3 regions of the Ensifer sp. 2TAB8 genome follow, and region 3 is predicted to be linked to each of the others. Evidence: predicted binding sites of a transcription regulator. Region 3 holds the regulator's gene; each other region holds the start of a gene.

Region 1 (7,244 bases), on a different contig from region 3:
GCTCGGTTGCTGGAACGCGATCGGATGCCGCCAGCAGGCGGTTGATCCGGAGCGTATCGGTGACGGCGAAGTAGCCCTGCGCCGTGCGGCTCAGCGTCTCGCCGGTTTCAGCGGCAATCTGCATGATCTCGGGCACGAGCGTCATCAGCGCCAGTTCCGAGATTTCCTCGGCGAGCTTGGCGGGGACGCCGCCCTCGACGAAGGCTGCGGTCTTCAACCGTGCTTCCTCGGCGCTCTCGCCGGAGACTGCAGTGCGCATGGTCGCGCGCAGCTTCTGCAGGCCATCGCCGAGGCGCGATACCGCCTCGGAGACCGAGCCAGTCGCCGCATGGGTGCGCAGCGCCCGCTCGGTGACGAGCGTGAAGATGCGGCCAACCTCCTGATAGAGGATGTTCTGCAGGCCGCCGCCGATCTTGTTGTCGAGCGCGTCGATCTCGTCATAGATCCGCGGCAGGTCGAAGCCGTCGAGCGCCAGCACGGCCGCCTTGACGACGTCAGCCGAGAGGAAGCCGGTGGCATCCGTCAGCGTCGAGACGAAGGCCGGACCACCGCGGTTGATGACCTCGTTGGCGAGAATCGTCGCGATGATCTCGCGGCGCAGGCGGTGCCCGTGGATGTCGCCGGCATAGGTCTTGCGCATCTTGCCCGGGAAGTAACGCTCCAGCGTCGCCGTGAAGTAGGGATCGTCGGGCAGCTCGCTCGCAATCAGCTCATCGAAGAGGACGAGCTTGGAGTAGGAGAGCAGCACGCCGATTTCCGGGCGGGTCAATGGCTTGCCTGCCTGGTAGCGCTCGGTCATGGCCTGGTCGGTCGGCAGCGTCTCGACCTTGCGGTTGAGATGGCCGTCGGCCTCCAGCCGCGTCATGAGACGGCCGAGCGTCGTGCGGTTGCCGAGCCCTTGCATTGCGGTCAGCGAGATCGCCAGCGACTGCTCGTAGTTGTTGCGCAGCACCAGGTGACCCACCTCCTCGGTCATCGAGGCGAGCAGCGTGTTGCGCTTCGGACGGGTCAGGCGACCATCGCGCATGGCCGAGGCAAGCGCGATCTTGATGTTGACCTCGACGTCCGACGAGTTCACGCCGGCCGAGTTGTCGATGGCATCCGAGTTGCAGCGGCCGCCATTGAGGCCGAAGCCAATACGGCCCTTCTGGGTGACGCCAAGGTTGGCGCCTTCGCCGATGACGCGGGCGCGGACCTCTTCGGCCGCCACGCGAATGGCGTCGTTGGCGCGATCGCCGACTTCAGCATCCGTTTCGTTGCTGCCGCGCACATAGGTGCCGATACCGCCGAACCAGAGCAGATCGACCTGGCTCTTCAGGATCGCGTTCATGATCTCGAAGGGCGTTGCCTTCTGCTTGTCGAGGCCGATGGCTGCCATCGCCTGCGGCGTCAGCGTCACCGATTTCTCCGCACGCGAAATGATCATCGCGCCTTCCGAAAGCGTCTTGCGGTCATAGTCCTGCCAGCTCGAACGCGGCAGGGCGAACATGCGCTTGCGCTCAGCAAAGGAGCCATCGATATCCGGATTCGGATCGATGAAGATATCGCGGTGATCGAAGGCCGCGATCAGGCGGATCTTTTCAGACAAAAGCATGCCGTTGCCGAAGACGTCGCCCGACATGTCGCCGACGCCGGCAACCGTGAAGGGCGTCGTCTGGATGTCGGTGTCCATCTCGCGGAAGTGCCGCTTGACGGTTTCCCAGGCGCCGCGAGCGGTGATGCCCATCTTCTTGTGGTCGTAACCTGCCGAACCACCCGATGCGAAGGCGTCGTCGAGCCAGAAGCCCGCTTCCTGCGCCAGGCCGTTGGCCGTGTCGGAGAAGGTCGCGGTGCCCTTGTCGGCGGCAACGACGAAGTAGGGGTCGTCGCCGTCATGGCGCTGCGTATCGGCCGGCGGCACGACGTCCTGGCCGACGATGTTGTCGGTGACCGACAGAAGCGTGCGGATGAAGGTCTTGTAGGCTTCGGTACCAGCCTTGAAGATTTCGTCGCGGGTGCCGCCGACCGGAAGCAGCTTCGGATAGAAGCCGCCCTTGGCGCCGACGGGCACGATAACGGCGTTCTTGACCTGCTGCGCCTTCACCAGGCCGAGCACTTCCGTGCGGTAGTCCTGGGCGCGGTCCGACCAGCGAAGGCCGCCACGGGCGACCTTGCCGAAGCGCAGGTGCACGCCCTCGACCTCGGTGCCGTAGACGAAGATTTCGCGGAACGGGTGCGGTTCCGGCAAACCGTCGAGCTGCTTCGGGTCCAGCTTGAAGGCAAGGACCGCGCGCGGCTTGCCGTCGACGTCATGCTGGAAGTAGTTGGTCCGAAGCGTTGCTTCGATCGCGTTGACGTAGCGGCGCAGAATCCGGTCTTCGTCGAGGCTCGGAACCGCCGAGAGCGCGTCTTCGATCGCGGACAGCAGCGCGTTGCACTTCTTGGCGCGCGGCTTGTCCTCGAGCTTCGGATCCATGCGGGTCACGAACAGCTTGAAGATGTCGGCGGCAATTGCCGGATACTTGTTCAGGGTGTCGGCGATGTAGCCCTGTGAGTAGGTGATGCCGGCCTGGCGCAGATAACGGGCATAGGCGCGCAGCACTGTCACTTCGCGGGCGTTGAGGCCCGCAAGCAGGATCAGCCGATTGAAGTTGTCGTCCTCGATCGAGCCGTTCCAGGCGGCCAGGAAGGCTTCTTCCAGGGCCGGGCCGGTCTTGTCGAGGTTCAGCGCGTGTCCGTCGCGGTGGATCAGCTCCATGTCGTGCAGCACGACCTTGCGCTGTTCTTCGCCGTGGGCGTTGACGCCGATGTCATAGGTCTGCTCGCTGATCACCCGGAAGCCGAGGTTTTCGAGCAGCGGCACGCGGCGCGACAGCGATACCGGTTCGCCGGCGTGGAAGATCTTCAGCTCGGCCGTATCGGCACGCATGACCGCGCGGGGATAGTTGTAGAACGAGATCCGGATCGGATCCGGACCCTTGCACGCAGCGATGTCGGCCAGATCGGCATAGGCTTCCGCCGGCGTGAAGAACGACTGGTAGGCATTGTCGACATCGAGCTCGATGCCGTCCTTGCGGGCGAGCAGGTCGAACCGGTCGATCCAGCGGGTGACGATGCCACGGACCGCTTCTTCGAGCTTGGCCTGCGGAATGCGCGGCGTCTTGCCGGCGGAGCGGCCGATGATGAAGTGGACGCGGGCGAGGCCCCCTTCCGGGAAGGCCGGATAGTAGGCGGAGACGCGGCCGTCATAGACCGTCTTCAGGTAGTCGCCGATCTTTTCGCGGACATCCGAATCGTACTGTTCGCGCGGTACGAAGACGATGACCGAGACGAAACGGTCGAAATGGTCGATGCGCGGCAGCACGCGGATGCGCGGCCGGTCGCCGAGTTCGTTGATCTGCTCGCAGAAGGCGGCAAGCAGGCCGACATCGATCTGGAACAGGTCGTCGCGCGGATAGGATTCCAGCGTATTGGCCAGCATCTTGCCGGAGTGGCTCTGCGGGTCGTAGCCGAAGTGATCGACGATCTTCTCGATCTTGTGGCGCAGCAGCGGAATTTCTGCTGCCTGGCGCGTATAGGCGGTCGAGGTGAACAGGCCGACGATGCGCAGTTCCCCGGTGACATTGCCGTCGGCGTCGAACCGCTTGATGCCGATATAGTCCATATAGGCGCGGCGGTGCACGACGGACTTCACATTGGCCTTGGTGACGATCAGGAAATCCGGGCCGTCCAGGAAGGCGAGGATTTCAGGCGTGGTTAGCACCGCGTCCTTGCCCTGGCGCAGGACGCGCACGTCGGGGTTCGAAAGGATGCCGAGGCCCCTGCCCTTGCCGCGTTCGACGGCTGCCTTCTCGCCCTTGCCCGAATAGGTGTATTCGCGCATCCCGAGGAATGTGAAGTTGTTGTCACGGAGCCAGCGAAGGAAGGCGAGCGCCTCGTCGCGATCGCTCTTCTTGCGCGACGCGTTGTAGGCTTCGAGCTCCTGCATGGCCTGGTCGAGCAGCGTCGTCATCGCCGGCCAGTCGTGCACGGTCTGATGGACCTGCTCCAGCACGTCGCGGATGCGGTTGCTGAGTTGCTCGGCTTCGACGGGGGCCAGCTTCGTCAGGTGGATCTGGATGTGGCTGACGCGGTGCGACGGATCGCTTTCCTCTTCCGGATCGAAGAGTTTTGCCGGTTTGCCCGGTTCCTTGACCAGAATGGGGTGGATCGCGAGGTGAATGTCGCGGTGCGTGCTGGTGATCTCCCCCATGATCGAATCATAGAGGAAGGGCATGTTGTGTTCGGTGATCGCGATGATCGAGACCTCGGTGCCGCCAGGCGCGACGCCTTCGACGCTCTCGACCGAAACCTGTGGCTTGCCACCGTCCCAGCGGGTGAGTTCCCGATGCGCGTGGGCTGCAATCAGCGCCAGCATGTCCGCCGAATAAAGATCGAGGTCGTCGTTGCTGGCCCCACCGAAGAGGATCTCCGGCGCCAGCCCGTCGACGCCCAGTTTGATGGCGGCCGCCTTTGCTGCGTCGATGTGTCTGTCCCGCTTCGGATTGTATTTCACGCCCATGAAGTCTCTCCCATTCATGATAGGCCAAACCCTATCAGAACCATGGCTAATGGCGACCGCTTTTTACGCCGATTTCGGCAAAATCGAGCCAAAAATTGGAGAATTTCACGTGAAAACAGCTTAAATCCATTTAAATCGAAGGCAAATTCGCGAAAATTGCTCGAAAATCGATGAAAAAGCACGAAAACGCTAGCGGCTTCGACTGGACCTATCTGCCATCGCCTGTTGACAGGGCAGTGACAGTCGGGTGATCAGAGTTTCTAGACCGAAGGATTGGACTCGTCGATGCCCGAAATGCCCTCCCTGCCCGGTGCCGTCATCGTCATCTCGAGCCATGTCGTGCGTGGCAAGGTCGGCAACCGGGCCGCGGTCTTCGCGCTGGAGACACTGGGGCACCCGGTCTGGGCCTTGCCGACAGTCATTCTCCCCTGGCATCCCGGGCACGGACGCTCGACCCGCGTCACCATCTCGGACGCGGATTTCCAGTCGGTGATCGACGATCTCATTGCTGCGCCCTGGGTCGACGAGGTGCGCGCCGTGCTTTCCGGCTACCTCGGCTCGGCCGGACAGGCTGAAGGCGTTTCCCGGCTGGTGACGGCGCTGAGGGAGCGCAATCCCAAGCTGATCTATGCCTGCGATCCTGTCATTGGCGATGCCGGCGGGCTCTATGTTCCGGAGGCGACCGCGACGGCCATTCGCGACCAGTTGCTGCCGCTTGCCAATCTGGCGACGCCGAACCGCTTCGAGCTGGCCTGGCTTGCGGGCGCGACGCTGGAAACGAATACGGCGATCCTCGATGCCGCGCTCGGCCTCGGCCCGGCCCGCGTGCTGGTGACATCGGCGGTGCCGATGATGAGCGGCGGTACCGGCAATCTCTTCCTTTCGGGCAATCACGCGCTGCTCGCCGAACATCGGCTCGTCGAGAACCCGCCAAACGGTACTGGAGACTTGCTGACCGCCGTCTTCCTGGCGCGACTTCTCGAAGGATTGTCGGAGGAGCGTGCATTGCAAATGGCGACCGCGAGCGTATTTGAAATCATCGCCCGCAGCGTCAAGCGCGGGGCGGATGAACTGACGATCGAGCAGGATGCGTCCAGCCTTTCGACGCCGATGGCGATGGTGCAGATGCGCCGGCTGGTGCATCCCAATCAGATACGGCGAAAATAGAAGAAGCTGTTCATCGACGATGCCTGGAAGACATCGTGGATTGAACTTTGGATCATGATGACTTTCATGACTCGGAGCTGGACGCGGGCGAAAGCCGGCACCCAGCCCGAAGCAGCAGCGGAGCAACCGATGGACAAGCAGCAGCAGCGTTTTCCGGATCACCTTCTGAACGGCTACCACAACTTCATGAACGGCCGCTTCAGCGAACAGCAGAAGCGCTACAAGGCGCTGGCGGAAACCGGCCAGAAACCGAGGACGATGGTCGTCGCCTGTTGCGATTCGCGCGCCGCGCCGGAAACTATCTTCGATAGCGGGCCGGGCGAACTCTTCGTCGTGCGCAACGTCGCCAATCTCATGCCACCCTACGAGCCCGACGGTCACTACCATTCGACTTCGGCGGCGCTCGAGTTCGCCGTGCAGTCTCTGCGTGTCAGCGATATCGTCGTGATGGGCCATGGCCGCTGCGGCGGTATCAAGGCGGCGCTCGATCCGGATGCCGAGCCGTTGTCGCCGGGTGACTTCATCGGTCGCTGGATGAACCTGCTGAAGCCGGCCGCCGAGCAGATCCAGAGCAACGACGTCATGACCCAGGGGGAGCGGCAGCGCGCGCTGGAGCGGGTCTCGATCCGCAACTCCCTCGCCAACCTGCGCACCTTCCCCTGCGTCCAGATTCTGGAAGCCAAGGGCAAGCTGCATCTGCATGGCGCCTGGTTCGACATCTCGACCGGCGAGCTCTGGGTCATGGATCCCACGACCGGCGACTTCTCCCGTCCAGGCATGTAGTCAGCAGAAAGCCCGGTTCGTGAGAACCGGGCTTTGCATTCTTTCGAAACGTTTAGCGCATCCCAAGGGATGCGCAAACTGGTGACGATCAGAGGCCGTCGATCTCGGCGCCGATGATGGCGATCGCCTGCTGGTAGACGGTTGCCGCGTTCCAGCCCTGGATCGCAACGAAATTCGCCTGGCCGGGCTGATAGCCGGCGCCAGGCTGCCAGCCGTGGCCGCGCAGGAAGTTGGCGGTCGAGGCCAGTGCATCGGCCTTGGAGCGAACCATGTCGATATGGCCGTTGCCGTCGCCGTCGACGCCGAATTTCAACACGTTGGCCGGCAGGAACTGTGTCTGGCCGATCTCGCCATGGGCAGCACCGCGCGCATCCGGGCTCAGGTCGCCGCGCTGCACGAGCTGCAGGGCGGCATAGAGCTGGTCGGTGAAGTAGTCCGAACGGCGGCAGTCATAGGCGAGCGTCGAAACGGCCGAGAGCGTATGCTCCTTGCCCATGAAGCCGCCAAAACCGGTTTCCATGCCCCAGATGGCGATCAGCGGGCCGGCCGGCACGCCGAAACGGCGTTCGATGCTGGTGAAGAGCGCAGCATTCTGCTGTTTCATCTTCTTGCCACGCGAAATGATCACCTGCCCGCCGCGCTTCTGCATGAACTGGTCAAGCGAGAGCTTGAAGCTCTTCTGGCCGCGGTCGGCGCGGATCGTCGCCTTGTTGTAGGAGACGCCGGACAGGGCACGATCGAGCACCTGAGGGCT
Region 2 (7,244 bases), on a different contig from region 3:
AAACTGATTCAAGCGCCTGACGGTCCGATTCACCAGGAGGCTGCAATCCGTTGAAAGGCCTAGATCATTTCTCGGTTTGAGGGAAACGGAGAAATGTTCCGGTGCAATCTACACACCCACACAAAGAACTGCTCCACGCCCTTCCCAGCAACTAGATTTCATCGAGCATCATGGCAAGCACGTCGCGCAGCCGTTGCTCACGCTCCGTCGCCAGACGGCGGCCGGCCTTGGTCTTGAAGCCATCGGCCAGCCGGAAAAGCTTGGTCTCGAAATGATCGATGGCAAAAGCCTTGTCGTCGAGCTCCCTGCCCTCCGCCAGCGGATCGAGCGGGTCATAGAGGCCGCTGCCCATGCGTCCGGCGATGTAGAAACAGCGGGCAGCGCCCACCATGCCGATCGCATCCAGCCGATCGGCATCCTGAAGGATCTTCGCCTCCAGCGTTTCCGGCGGGATATTGGCCGAGAAGCTGTGCGTCAGGATGGCGTGCGCCACCGCGGCGGTTTCGTCCGCACCCCAGCCAAGCTGCCGCAGAATGCCGGTCGCTTTCTCCGCCGCCAACCGCGACGCCTCAGTGCGCAATGGAGAATTCTTCTCCACCGAGACGCAGTCATGCAACAGCACCGCAGCGGCGAGCAAACGCGGATCGCCGCCCTCTTCTTTCTGAATGCGGGCGGCATTCTTCCAGACACGGATCAGATGCGCTGCATCATGCGATCCGTCATCGGCGGCAAAGGCATGCGGCAACAGCACCGCGGCGAGATCCTCATGCGGCGCGAAGGCGGCCGCCAGTTTCGAAATGCAAGTCATGGTGTCCTATTGCTGCTCGGCAGAACTTGTCGGCGCCGTCGATGCGACGCCGGAGAGAATCTTCTGATAGAAGAGTCCTATCCCGATCAATACTCCGCCAAGTCCGATGAAGGACAGGGCCCGCAGGAAACCTTCGAGGTTGGACATGTCGATCAGGAACACCTTCAGCACGGCGACGAAGACGAGAACGGCCGAAGCGATGCGGATGCTCTTGGCGTGGAAGCGCGAGCCGAGCACCAGCAGCAGCACGCCGAGGAGCAACCAGACGACCGAATAGGTATAGGTCTCGCCCTGCAGGAAGCCCTTCCAATCCGCGATGTTCTCGCCCTGCCAGGCACGTCGAACCGTAAGGCTCGCCCAGGCGAAGGCGAGGATCGCGCCGCTGACGGCAAGCGCCATGACATAGGGCAAGGGCCGCTTGTCGCGCGCATACCAGGCGAGCCCGGCATAGCCGAGCCCCGGCAACAAATAGCCGATCAAAAGCAGATCGAAGAATGGGATATGGCCGAGAAGTTCCCCGCTGAAGTAGGGATTGAGGCCAAGGAGGTGTGCCGAAAGCACCGACAGCATCGAGAGCACGCCGAGGCCCATGCCACCATAGCGGAAGACCGGGCTCGGCGACTTCATGTCGAGGCTCATGAAAATCGCCGAGGCGCCGATTGCCAGCAGCGTATAGATGGACTGCTCGCCGAGTGTCGGTACCGCGCTGTCGAGCACGCCGCCGTTCATCGCATGACGCACCAGGATCGCGAGCGTCAACAGCACGAAGAGGCTGGCAAGCGCCTGCAAAAGGTTGCGCACCCGTGTGCCGGGCCAGGATCTCAGGAAATAGGCGGAGCCCGCAAGCAGCACGGCCGGAATGCCGTAGCCCGGCAGGAGTGCGTTGAAGACGGGCGTGGTGCCGAGATTGCCTGCGCCAACGATCGTCGGTTCCCAGGCGATGCGCCCGAGAACGACAACGGCCGCCGCACCGGTCATCCAAGGCAGGATCGGCCAGGTGCGGATGCGGGTCGCGAGCGCATAGGCCGTTCCGAGCACCGCAATCGCAAGCGTCGTCACGAGCCCGTCCGTCCAGGCATGAAGCGCAAGGACGAAGAACGCAAGCGAGCCCGCCACCAGCAGTCCGGCCGCCGTGTCGCGCACCTCCACCTCGCCGTCGCGGCGGTAGAGCCAATCCGCCAGCCCAAGCAACGCGGCCCCGGCGACGAGCGAGAACAGGCCGTGCGGCAGGTCGAAGGCATAATTGCCGGTCATCAGGAACGACATGGCGACGAGCGCGACCGGGACGACCGCGGCAATTCCTGCCCAGAGCGTCGAATATTGCGGATGGGTGACGAGACGGCGCGACAGCACGAAGCCGCCGAGGGCGACGAACAGCGCTGCAAGCAGCATCGCGGTGATCATGGCCGTCCGTCCGGGCAGCACGATCGTCGGCAGGGCGTCGGCCAGTGAAGGATCGAGATAGGCGAGCACACCGCTCAGCGCCGTCAGGCTCCAGACGCCGGCAACAGCGCCGACCGCCGAAAGCACGGCGGGATAGACCGCCGTCGGCCGCCAGGCCCCAAGGGCCGCCAGCGCCGCAATGACGACGGCAAATTCCATCACCGGATATTTGACCGCGGCCACCGCCGGGCTGATGAGGAGGAGCGCAAGCACCGTTGCGGTGATCGCCGCGGAAATGGAGATCGCCGCATGCGGCGGGATAAACAGCCGCTCCCATGGTCCGGCAACGGCGCCGCGTCGCTCCGCTCCCTCCGGGGCCTCGGGCGCGGCTGCTGCTTCCGTAGCACCCGGCCAAATGAGGCCGGTACCAGCGATCATCACCAGCAGTGCGAACGCGACCGGCAGCGGCTCGAATGGCGCGGTCGCGGCGATGTAAGCCAGCCCCCAGAGCCCGATGCCGGCATTGGCCAAAGTCGGAACCACGGTCCAGCTGCGCAGCCGCGAGGCAGAAATCGTCGCCAGCCAGACAACCGAGAGAAAGCCGAAAAGCACCCAGGGGCGCGGCTCGCCGCTCGAGACCAGCGCCGGCGTTGCGAGCGAGGCAAGCAGGCCGAGGCCAGCGAGCGCCTGCCCGTGCAGCAGCGACAGGCCAACGGTCGCCAGCGAAATCGCGGCCAGCAGCACGAATGCCGTACCTGTGCCGATATAGCCGTAGATGCCGTAGGCGGCATAGGCGACCCCGAAGAGAGTGACGGCACCGGCGGCAGTCAGGATGCCGGGGATCATCGCATTCTGGAATTCATTGGCGATCACGGGCACCGCGCGCCTGCGGATGATCTCGCCTGCCGCCATCAGCAAGAGGCCGAAGAGGGCAGCGAGCGTCAGGCGAACCGCGGGGCTCAGCAGGCCGGCATCGATGGAATACTTGACCATGAAGACGCCGCCGAGAGCGAGCGCGATGCCGCCGACCCAGACGGCCCAACGCGCGCCGAGACGGCTCTCCAGGCTTTCGGCCTGGCGGGGCGTGGCCTGCACCGGCTGTGGCGCTTCCGTGTTGGCAGCGATCGTCTCTTCGACTTCGATATCCGCCGCCTTCTCCTCGCCACCGAAGATGCGGGCGCCCTCGGCCGCGCTGGCCGCTAGGTCGCCGCCGGTATCCTCGACCGTCTCCGGTTCCACCGGCAATTCGGGCGTGGCTGCCAGCTCTTCGCTCGTTGATTCGGCCCGAATGCCTTCGCCCGAAGAGGCCTTCAGCCTTGCGACCTCCGCCTTCAGCGCGGCGATTTCGGCCCCCAGTCGCTCGGCCGTCTTGCGACCGCCGGCGAAGGCGGAAAGAGCGAGGATAAAGGCAACAAAGGCAAAGAGTTCGAACATGTATTCCCCTGACGGTCGCACTGGCGTGCTCGGCGCAACCATACAAACTTTTGCGCGGTCACCAAATCCATAGACGTCCGAGCGCTGTAATCTCTTCACGGAAATGTCGCAGAACTGTCACCGGGCAGCTGGTACAGGCGGATGAACACCGCTGTCTCGCGCGGTGGTTTCCATCGTTCAACAGGAGACCCGATCATGGACAAGCATCTCGCCCAGACGGAAGAGACCGAATTCAAGACGCTGACGGAACGCAGGGAAGAGCTGGAAGACATCGGCCACAACTGTTCCGCCAACCCGACGATGGGCGACATCATCCATCGCCGTTTCTCGCGCCGCTCCTTCATCGGCGGCTCGCTCGCCGTCGCCGCGATTTCGACGACGGTCAGCCCGCTCGCTCTGCTCACTGCCGACGAAGCACGCGCCGAGGAAGGTTCGCGCTTCGACTTCACCGAGATCGAAGCCGGCGTCGACGAGAAGCACCATGTCGCTGAAGGGTATGATGCGGATATCCTTTTGCGCTGGGGCGACAAGATCTTCGCCGACAGTCCGGAGTTCGACCCGAAGAACCAGACGGCTGCCGCCCAGGAAAAACTCTTCGGCTACAACAACGACTATGTCGGCTTCATCCCGCTCGACGGCAGCGCCGACCACGGCCTGCTCGTCGTCAACCACGAATATACCAATGCCGAACTGATGTTCCCGGCCTTCGCCAGCGTCGTGAAGGAAAAGGTGACGAAGGACGGCAAGGAAGTCGAGGAAGAGAAGGTCGTTCTCGGCGAATACAGCAAGGAACTGGTCGACATCGAGATGGCTGCCCATGGCGGCACGATCATCGAGATCCGCAAGGTCGACGGCAAGTGGCAACCGGTTCTCGATGGCAAGAACAACCGCCGCATCACCGTCAACACCGAGATGCAGATCACCGGTCCGGCCGCCGGCCACGACCGCCTGAAGACGCCCTCCGACCCGACCGGCAAAAAAGTCTTCGGCACGCTTAACAATTGCGCCGGCGGCGTCACCGCCTGGGGCACCTACATGATGGCCGAGGAAAACTTCAACGGCTATTTCGGCGGCGAGATCGCCGAAGACCATCCTGAATACAAGCAGCTGAAGCGCCTGGGCGCACCGGGCGGCCAGTATGAATGGGCGTCTTTCTACGACCGGTTCGACGTCTCCAAGGAGCCGAACGAAGCCAACCGCTTCGGCTGGATCGTCGAGGTCGACACGCTGGACCCGACGTCGGTACCGAAGAAGCGCACCGCCCTCGGCCGCTTCAAGCACGAAGGCTGCGAATCGATCGTCAACAAGGACGGTCGCGTCGTGCTCTATTCCGGCGATGACGAGCGCTACGACTATGTCTACAAGTTCGTGACCAAGGGCACCTTCAAGCCTGACGATCGCGCCGCCAACATGGACCTCTTCGACGAGGGCACGCTCTATGTCGCCAAGTTCGACGAAGACGGCACCGTCACCTGGATGCCGCTGACGCACGGCGAAGGCCCGCTGACCGAAGCCAACGGCTTTGCCTCGCAGGCGGACGTGCTGATCAACACCCGTCTCGCCTCCGACGCCCTCGGTGCGACCAAAATGGACCGCCCGGAAGACGTCCAGCCGAACCCGAAGACGGGCAAGGTCTACGTGATGCTGACCAACAACACCAAGCGCAGGGCAGAGGAAGTTGACGCCGCCAATCCGCGGGCCAAGAATGCCTTCGGCCACATCGTCGAGATCACCGAGACGGACGGTGACTTTGCCTCGCTGAAGAGCCGCTGGGACGTGCTCCTGAAGTGCGGCGACCCTGCTGTTGCCGAGGTCGGCGCCTCGTTCTCGACCGCGACCACCAAGAACGGCTGGTTCGGCATGCCAGACAACTGCGCGATCGACACCGACGGCCGTCTCTGGGTTTCGACCGATGGCAACAATGAGAAGGACACCGGCCGTACCGACGGCATATGGGCGATCGACACGGATGGTGCCGCCCGCGGCACGTCGAAGCTCTTCTTCCGCGTGCCGGTTGGCGCCGAAATGTGCGGCCCCTGCTTTAACCCGACCTCGGACACCTTCTTCCTCGCCGTCCAGCACCCGGGCGATGCCGGCCTTGCCACCTACGAGGCCCCGGCCACCCGCTGGCCGGACTTTAGGGATGACATGCCGGTACGCCCGGCCGTCATCGCCGTGACCAAGCAGGGCGGCGGCCGGATCGGCTGATAAATCTGAGGATTGCAGACGGACGCCGCGCAGTTCTGCACGGCGTCCTCGTTTCAGGAATTGTTTTAGCGCCGCAGATTGTCGATCGGGAAGATGGCGCAGGTTTCGGTGGCGTGGGCCAGCAGCTTGCCGTTGACGTCGCGCAGCCAGGCTTCGGACGTCGCGATGGTGCGGCCGCGATGCACGATGCGGCCCTCGCAGAAAACTTCTCCCATGCCGGGCAGCAGCGGCCTGACGAGGTTCACCTTGAACTCGACCGTCGTATAGGCCTCGCCGGGCTTCACCGTGGTGAAGACCGCGCAGCCAAGGGCTGAATCCATGATCGTCGCCGTCCATCCGCCATGCACGGTGCCGAGCGGATTGAGATGCTCCTCGGTCGGCAATCCCTTGAAGACAACCCGGCCCTCCTCCACTTCGCTTAGCCCGAACTTCAATGTCTTCGACATCGGTGGGGCCGGCAGGTCGCCGCTCAACAGGTCCTGCATCGCCCTGAGGCCGCCATCACGGGCGACGCGATCGAGCGACAGCACGCCGATACCGGATACGGACATGCCGGGATAAAGCTCTTGATACATCTGGAACTCCTGGAGGTCAGGCGGCGGAGGATTGCGCTTTCAGCGCTTTGAGCGCCGCATGGACGAAGCCGTTGCGGGCGGAGGAAACATCGAGGCCACGCGGCTCGTAGACATGGCGGTGGAGGAAGAAGGCCGTCAGGCGGAAGGCGGCGGCGAGACTGTCGTGGTCCGCAGCCCTTCGCGCTTCGGCCGAAAGGAAATCCGGCAGCGCCAGCATGCGATCGGCATAGCGTTCTCCCGCCTCCCGGCAGACCGCCCTGCCCGATTTCGGCGAGACGTAGACGAGCTCGGTGCGGGTGCCGGTCGCGACGCATTCCGTGAGATCGAGCCCGAAGCCGAGATCGTTGAGGACCGCAAGCTCGAAGCGCACGAACAATTCGCCGGCATCGGCGGGATCGGCGAGATGATCGACGATGACCGTCAGCGCCTCATAGAGATGCGGATGCGGGTCGCGCTCGGGAAGCAGCCGCAAGAGCGCGCCGAGCGCCTGGATGCCGTAGACCGAAGTCGCCGTCTCCATCAGACGGGCGGCGCGCAGTTCCACAGGTTCGATGCGGAATTCGCCCATATGCTCGTCAAGCCGGGCGCGCCAGGTGACTTCCACCGAATTGCCCGGCTGCAGAACCGGCTGCATCATGCGCGAACGGCCCGAGCGCACCATGCCGAGATGTCGGCCGTGGGTAGCGCTCATGACCTCCACGATGGCCGAGCTTTCGCCGTGCCGCCGTATTCCGAGAATGATGGCCTGATCGCTCCATTGCATGGCTATGGCATACACCCGCGATCGAAAGCGGATCAAGCGATCTTGCAGGGGTGGGCATCCGGGTGACTGTCGC
Region 3 (7,244 bases):
CCGCCCAGAGATCGTCATCCTCGAAGACGTTTTCGCCATCATCGCCGTCGCCGCCGGACAGGTCGGGCTGGCGCATGCGCTCAGGCGCTTCCGGCAGGAACTGGGCGACCATGCCGCCGGCACGCCAACGGTGGCGCGGCTTGCCGTTTTCGTCACGGTCGAGCAGTTCAGCAACACCGAGCCGGACCTTCGTCGGAATCTGCTCCGACTGGCGGAAATAAACGCCGGCGATTTCTTCCAGCGTGGCGCCGTCCAGCGCGACGATGCCCTGGTAGCGCTGAGTGTGAGCGCCCTGGTCTATGGTAAAGGCGAGCACGCCCTTTCCGAGCAGCTCATGCGAGCGGGTGCGACCATCCTTCTCGGCAACGGCCAGCGCGTCGGCATCATAGCGGGCATAGGCACGCACACGGTCGGGCGTCGAGAAATCCGCAACCACCAGATCGACTGGACCGTCGCCTTTTGTCTGGACGATCAGCTTGCCTTCAAACTTCAGCGACGTGCCGAGCAGAACCGTGAGAACGACGGTCTCGGCAACAAGCCGCGCGACCGGCAGCGGATAATTGTGGCGCTCCAAAATAGCGTCGAGCATCGGGCCGAGCTGTACGGCACGGCCACGCACATCGAGGCCTTCCACCTGGAAAGGCACGACGTGATCGTCACCGGCGAAGTCGAACTCACCAAGCCCTGGCGTCATGTCAGTCATGTCTTGCTCCTTGCATCAGCCAACTGCGTTGCGCCAGGGACATTCCTATCCCTCGGCGCAACGTGCCCGCTGTCTCAATTGATCCCGCGATGAACGGATTGTCCACCGGGCATGTGCCGTTCGCCATTGCGCCGCACACCACCCATGGCAGTCAGCGCTTCACTGTTGCCAGGAGCGCCCCGCTTGCCGCCTAGATCGTGTCGAGCAGCCGCAATGTCAATAGCCGCCCACGCGCCTAGCAAAGCGCTGCCCCATCGGCCGGCCGCGCAGCGCTCATCCCTGCAAGCCGCTTAGACGAGGCCCATGCACCAGGCGATGATCGACTTCTGCGCATGCAGACGGTTTTCCGCCTCATCGAAGACCACAGACTGCGGGCCATCGATCACCTCGTCGGTTACCTCTTCGCCGCGGTGCGCCGGAAGGCAGTGCATGAACAGCGCATCGGAGGCCGCACGCTTCATCAGCTCCTCGTTGACCTGATAGGGCTGGAAGACGTTGTGACCGCGGGCGCGGTGTTCCTGGTTCATCGACACCCAGGTGTCGGTAACGACGCAGTTGGCATTGGCGACAGCCTGCTCGGCATCATGACACAGCAGGATCTCGCCGCCGTTGTTACGAGCCCAGTTCAGGATCTTGTCCTGCGGCTCGGAACCGAGCGGCACAGCCATGTTCATGCGATAGCCGAAACGGGCGGAGCCTTCGATCAGCGAGTGCAGCACATTGTTGCCGTCACCGGTCCAGGCGATCGTCTTGCCCTTCACCGATCCGCGATGCTCTTCGAAGGTCATGATATCGGCCATGATCTGGCAAGGATGCGTATCGTCGGTCAGGCCGTTGATAACAGGCACTGTCGCATGCTCGGCCAGCTCCAGAAGACGACGATGGTCGGTGGTGCGGATCATGATCGCGTCGACATAGCGCGACAGGACCTTGGCGGTGTCGCCGATCGTCTCGGCGCGGCCGAGCTGCATTTCGGTGCCCGAAAGAAACAGGGTCTCGCCGCCCAGCTGGCGCATGCCAACGTCAAAGGAGACGCGTGTACGGGTCGACGGCTTTTCGAAGATCATCGCCAGCATCTTGCCGGCGAGCGGCTTCTCGGCGGTTCCTGCCTTGGTCGCCGCCTTTCGGACGCGGGCATCGTCAATGATCGTCCGGAGATCGGCGGCCGTCATGGCCGAAAGATCGAGAAAATGTCTGGTGCCTGCCATCGTACTCGGTTCCTGTCTGAAAAATCGATCCCTGGTGCGCCACGCATTCCGCGTGAACGCACGAAGATCATTCTAACACCCTGTGTCGGCGTCGGTCCTATCCGTTAAGCGGCAGCGTTGCCGCCGGCCTTGCGCACTGCCTCGGCAGCGCGCTCGATGCGTGCGAGACCCTCGCGCGCTTCCTCCGCCGTCACCGTCAGCGGCGGCAGCAGGCGCAATACGTTGTCGCCGGCCGGTACGGCCAGGAGCTTCTCGGCGCGGATTTCCTTCAGGAGATCGGCCGAGGGACCCTTCACCTTGATGCCCAGCATCAGGCCATCGCCGCGGATGTCCTCAATGACATCCGGGAAGCGGTCCTTCAGCGAGGCAAGGCCCTGGCGGAACACGAGCGCGACATCCCGCACATGGCCGAGGAAACCGTCCGCGAGGATGACGTCGAGCACGGCGTTGCCGACGGCCATGGCCAACGGGTTGCCGCCATAGGTGGAGCCATGCGTGCCAGCCACCATGCCGGCAGCCGCTTCTTCCGTCGCAAGGCAAGCGCCGAGCGGGAAACCGCCGCCGATGCCCTTGGCCACGGCCATGATATCCGGGCGGATACCCCACCATTCATGGGCGAACAGCTTGCCGGTACGGCCGACGCCGGTCTGAACCTCGTCAAGGATCAGGAGCAGGCCGAACTCGTCGCAGAGCGCGCGCAATTCCTGCATGAACTCCTTGGTCGCCGGACGGATGCCGCCCTCGCCCTGGATCGGTTCGATCAGGATCGCAGCGGTCTCCTCGGTGATCGCATTCTTGACGGCTGCGATGTCACCAAACGGAACCTGGTAGAACCCCGGCGCCTTCGGCCCGAAACCTTCGATGTATTTCTGTTGGCCGCCGGCGGCGATCGTCGCGATCGTGCGGCCGTGGAAGGCACCCTCGAAGGTGATGACGTGAAACTTCTCGGGCTGCCCCTTGGCGAAGTGATAGCGCCGCGCCGTCTTGATCGCGCATTCCAGCGCTTCCGCACCGGAATTGGTGAAGAAGACCCGATCGGCAAAGGTGACGGCCGCCAGGCGACGCCCAAGGCTTTCCTGGCCAGGAACCTCGTACAGGTTGGAAAGGTGCCAGACCTTCTCGGCCTGCGCCTTCAGTGCCTCGACGAGGTGCGGATGCGCATGACCAAGCGAGTTCACGGCAACGCCGGCAGCGAAGTCGAGGTAGCGCGAGCCATCTTCGGCAATCAGCCAGACGCCCTCTCCTCGCTCGAAACGCAACGGCGCGCGCATGTAGGTGTCATAAAGCGGCGTGGTTGCAGTCATGCGAGGCTCTCCTTACTCCAGTCGACATCGATCCCGCGGCTTCGTGCGACCCGATAAAAATCAAAAATGCCGCCTTGCGGCGGCGCAGGCACTATTCCCATTTCGCACTGCAATGTCAACAAAACCAAGCCTTGCAGCGCGATGACAAGGCCCGTTTCCCTGCGGCGAAAAAATCAGTCGGAAGGGCTTGCAAAAATGCAACGCTGATCGAGCAAGTTGGGGAAAACTACGAATTCGATTCGGCTCGATTCCCCGGACTCTTGCCACGGAGTCCGACGGTCAGTACGTTAACATTCAATTACTAGACGCATGCGGCGGACCTAGTCACCAAAAGAGTTATCGCGTTTGCAACCTCGGGGTTCAGCCGGGGTGCGGTGAGGGATTCTGCCATCCCCAACGCTGAGAACGGAGAGTGCAGAGATGAACTGGACTGACGAGCGGGTGGAGAAACTGAAGAAGCTTTGGTCCGAGGGCCTGAGCGCTAGCCAGATCGCGGCACAGCTCGGCGGTGTCAGCCGTAACGCTGTCATCGGCAAGGTTCATCGCCTGAGCCTCCCGGGACGCGCCAAGGCTGGCGGCAGCACCACCGCTGCGGCCCGTCCGAAGCGGCCGACCTCGGCCCCGCGCGCACCGAACTACGCCGCGCGCGTTGCGACCCGCACCGTTGCCCGTCCGTCCGGCGCCACGGTTCTCAAGGAAGAGATCGAAGTCGATCTCGTGGCCGAGCAGGATTTCAGCATCAGCACCGACGTGGTCGTGCCGATGTCGCGCCGCCTCGAGCTGACCCAGCTCACCGAGCGCACCTGCAAGTGGCCGATCGGCGACCCGCTGAAGGAAGAGTTTCACTTCTGCGGCAATGACTCGCCGGAGTCCTCGCCCTATTGCAGCTTCCATGCACGGCTTGCTTACCAGCCCTCGGCCGAGCGTCGACGGATGCGCTAAGGCGCCGCACGGGAACAAAAGGAAAAGGGGCCGATCGGCCCCTTTTTTATTGGCTTCAATTTGCCATTCTCAGCTTTCGAGCGAGTATCCGGCGCCGCGGACCGTGCGAATGACGTCGGGCATGGTCGAGAAGTTCAACGCCTTGCGCAGGCGGCCGACATGGACGTCGACGGTACGCTCATCGACATAGATGTCATGGCCCCAGACGCCGTCCAGGAGCTGCGAGCGCGAGAAGACGCGGCCCGGAGAGGACATCAGGAACTCCAGCAGGCGGAACTCCGTCGGCCCCAGGCGAACTTCGCGGCTACGGCGATGAACGCGATGGGTTTCCCGGTCGAGCTCGATATCGCCGCAGCGCAGCAACGTCGAGAGCACTTCAGGCTTCGCCCGGCGCAGCATCGCCTTGACGCGAGCCATCAGCTCCGGCGTCGAGAACGGCTTGACCACATAGTCGTCTGCCCCGGTCGCTAGACCACGAACGCGCTCGCTCTCTTCGCCGCGCGCCGTCAGCATGATGATCGGCAGTCGCTCCGTTTCCGGGCGTTGGCGCAGCCGACGGCACAGCTCGATGCCGGAGACGCCAGGCAGCATCCAGTCGAGGATGAGGAGATCGGGCAGACGTTCCTGAAGCCGGATCTCTGCCTCGTCACCCCTGAGGATCGTATCGACGTCGAAGCCTTCCGCTTCCAGATTGTAACGCAGCAGGACGCTCAGCGCCTCTTCGTCCTCGACCACGGCGATTTTTGGCAACATCAGGTAACCACTCCTTACCGTGAGCGCCGTGCGGGTCCAGTGGACCGACCGGCGCTCAGACACTCTAAATCTGGAGCACAACCGCCGTTTTCAAAGGCGGTGCGAAAGCCGCGTGCTTCAGATACAGGAATTCGGGGCCGCGACCGAAGCCGCGACCGGATGATATTCATGGGGCATGCATTGCGAACGCGCGTTCGGCGCTAGAAGGGATGGGGAAGAGTATATGTAACTCCCCTCGTCCCGCTCTAACCTAGTCGTTGACCGAGCCCAACGTCGACGTGTTGTCATCCTTCGGACGCTCGCCTTCCGYCTGGGCACCCGTAGCCATGTAGTAGATCGTCTCGGCGATGTTGGTCGCGTGGTCACCGATACGCTCGATGTTCTTGGCGCAGAACAGAAGATGTGTGCAGGGCGTGATGTTGCGCGGATCTTCCATCATGTAGGTCAGCAATTCGCGGAACAGCGAGGTGTAGATCGCATCGATCTCCTCGTCGCGCTCACGGATGCTGTTGGCCTTTTCCGGCGAGCGCGAGGCATACACGTCGAGCACTTCCTTGAGCTGCACCAGCGCGAGCTCGGCGAGGTGCTCGAGACCGCGGGCGAGCTTGCGCGGGATGCCGGAACCGGCAACCGCGATCACGCGCTTGGCGGTGTTCTTGCCGAGGTCGCCGACACGCTCCAGATCGGAGGCGATGCGGATCGACCCCATGATCTCGCGAAGGTCGGCGGCGACCGGCTGGCGCTTGGCGATCGTGACGATCGCCTTCTCGCCGATCTGGCGCTCGGCATCGTCGAGGACGGTGTCGTCCGAGATCACCTTCTGCGCGAGAGCCAGGTCGGAATTGACCAGGGCGCGAACGGATTCGGCGACCATCTGCTCTGCGAGACCGCCCATCTCCGAGATGCGGCGCGTCAGGTACTTCAGTTCTTCGTCATAGGCGGACATGATATGCATGGACATGATCGTCGATCCTTACAGGCGCTTTCCAGTTACTGTTGCAGCCTTATGCGGCCTCAGCCGAAGCGGCCCATGATGTAATCCTGGGTGCGCTGGTCATCCGGATTGGTGAACATCTTGTCGGTGTCGTTCTCCTCGACGAGATTGCCGAGGTGGAACATGGCGGTGCGCTGCGAAACGCGGGCGGCCTGCTGCATCGAGTGGGTCACGATGACGATCGTGAAGTTCGTGCGCAGTTCGTGAATGAGTTCTTCGACCTTGGCGGTCGCGATCGGGTCAAGCGCCGAGCAGGGCTCGTCCATCAGGATGACTTCGGGGCTGACGGCGACGGCACGGGCGATGCAGAGGCGCTGCTGCTGACCACCGGAAAGCCCGGTGCCGGGCTCCTGCAGGCGGTCCTTGACCTCGTTCCACAGACCGGCCTTCTGCAGGCTAGTCTCGACGATCTCGTCGAAATCCGCCTTGGTGCGGGCAAGTCCATGGATACGCGGACCGTAGGCCACGTTGTCGTAGATCGACTTCGGGAACGGGTTCGGCTTTTGGAAGACCATGCCGACGCGAGCGCGCAGTTCAACGACGTCGATGGTCGGATCGTAGATGTCGTCCTCATCGAGCGTGATCCTGCCGGTGACGCGGCAGTTCTCGATGGTGTCGTTCATGCGGTTCAGCGTGCGCAGGAAGGTCGACTTGCCGCAACCGGACGGGCCGATCAGCGCCGTCACCGTGTTTTCCCGGATGTTGAGGTTGACGTCGAAAAGCGCGCGCTTCTCGCCGTAATAGACCGACACATCCTTGCCGATCATCTTGTAGGGCACAGTGTTCATTTTCTGATCCAAGGCCTTCTCGACGGCTGCTTCTGACATGATGTTCATAGTAATTACCTCACTACCAACGGCGCTCAAAGCGACGTCGCAACAGAATGGCGCCAAGGTTCATGACGACGAGGAAGATGAGAAGGATGATGATCGCGCCAGAGGTGCGCTCGACGAAGGCGCGTTCCGCCTCGTTGGCCCACATGTAGATCTGCACCGGCAGCGCGGTCGACGGTTCCATCGGCGAACCGGGGAAATCGACCACGAAGGCGACCATGCCGATCAGGAGCAGCGGCGCGGTTTCGCCAAGCGCATGGGCGAGACCGATGATGGTGCCGGTCAGAATGCCCGGCATTGCCAGCGGCAGCACGTGGTGGAAGATGGTCTGCATCTTCGAGGCACCGAGGCCGAGTGCCGCCGAGCGGATCGACGGGGGAACCGCCTTCAAGGCCGCGCGGGTGGCGATGATGATCGTCGGCAGGGTCATCAGCGTCAGCACGAAACCGCCGACGACAGCTGCCGAGCGCGGCATGCCGGCAAAGTTGATGAAGACGGCGAGGCCCA

What was found. The regulator PhoB, encoded in region 3, activates phosphate uptake and scavenging genes when phosphate is short. The targets are predictions, from matches to a motif close to TGTCATNNANCTGTCAT.
Region 1: a site for PhoB is predicted at 4,766-4,782, ahead of AB4Z53_RS25055 (NAD-glutamate dehydrogenase). Genes of this name have one in related genera too.
Region 2: a site for PhoB is predicted at 3,730-3,746, ahead of AB4Z53_RS17310 (PhoX family protein). Genes of this name have one in related genera too.

Annotation. Positions count from the first base shown of each region.
Region 1 covers NZ_JBFRGB010000018.1:5,014-12,257, reverse strand. Annotated here, with positions in the region: gene AB4Z53_RS25055 (NAD-glutamate dehydrogenase) at 1-4,540, opposite strand, end outside; gene pdxY (pyridoxal kinase PdxY) at 4,826-5,707, shown strand; gene AB4Z53_RS25045 (carbonic anhydrase) at 5,837-6,490, shown strand; gene AB4Z53_RS25040 (lytic murein transglycosylase) at 6,579-7,244, opposite strand, start outside.
Region 2 covers NZ_JBFRGB010000009.1:215,045-222,288, forward strand. Annotated here, with positions in the region: gene AB4Z53_RS17300 (HD domain-containing protein) at 152-808, opposite strand; gene AB4Z53_RS17305 (DUF2339 domain-containing protein) at 815-3,625, opposite strand; gene AB4Z53_RS17310 (PhoX family protein) at 3,821-5,833, shown strand; gene AB4Z53_RS17315 (PaaI family thioesterase) at 5,899-6,408, opposite strand; gene recO (DNA repair protein RecO) at 6,425-7,171, opposite strand.
Region 3 covers NZ_JBFRGB010000001.1:623,931-631,174, forward strand. Annotated here, with positions in the region: gene AB4Z53_RS03070 (Hsp33 family molecular chaperone) at 1-703, opposite strand, end outside; gene argF (ornithine carbamoyltransferase) at 994-1,911, opposite strand; gene AB4Z53_RS03080 (aspartate aminotransferase family protein) at 2,016-3,215, opposite strand; gene AB4Z53_RS03085 (GcrA family cell cycle regulator) at 3,636-4,157, shown strand; gene phoB (phosphate regulon transcriptional regulator PhoB) at 4,227-4,910, opposite strand; gene phoU (phosphate signaling complex protein PhoU) at 5,161-5,874, opposite strand; gene pstB (phosphate ABC transporter ATP-binding protein PstB) at 5,925-6,740, opposite strand; gene pstA (phosphate ABC transporter permease PstA) at 6,754-7,244, opposite strand, start outside.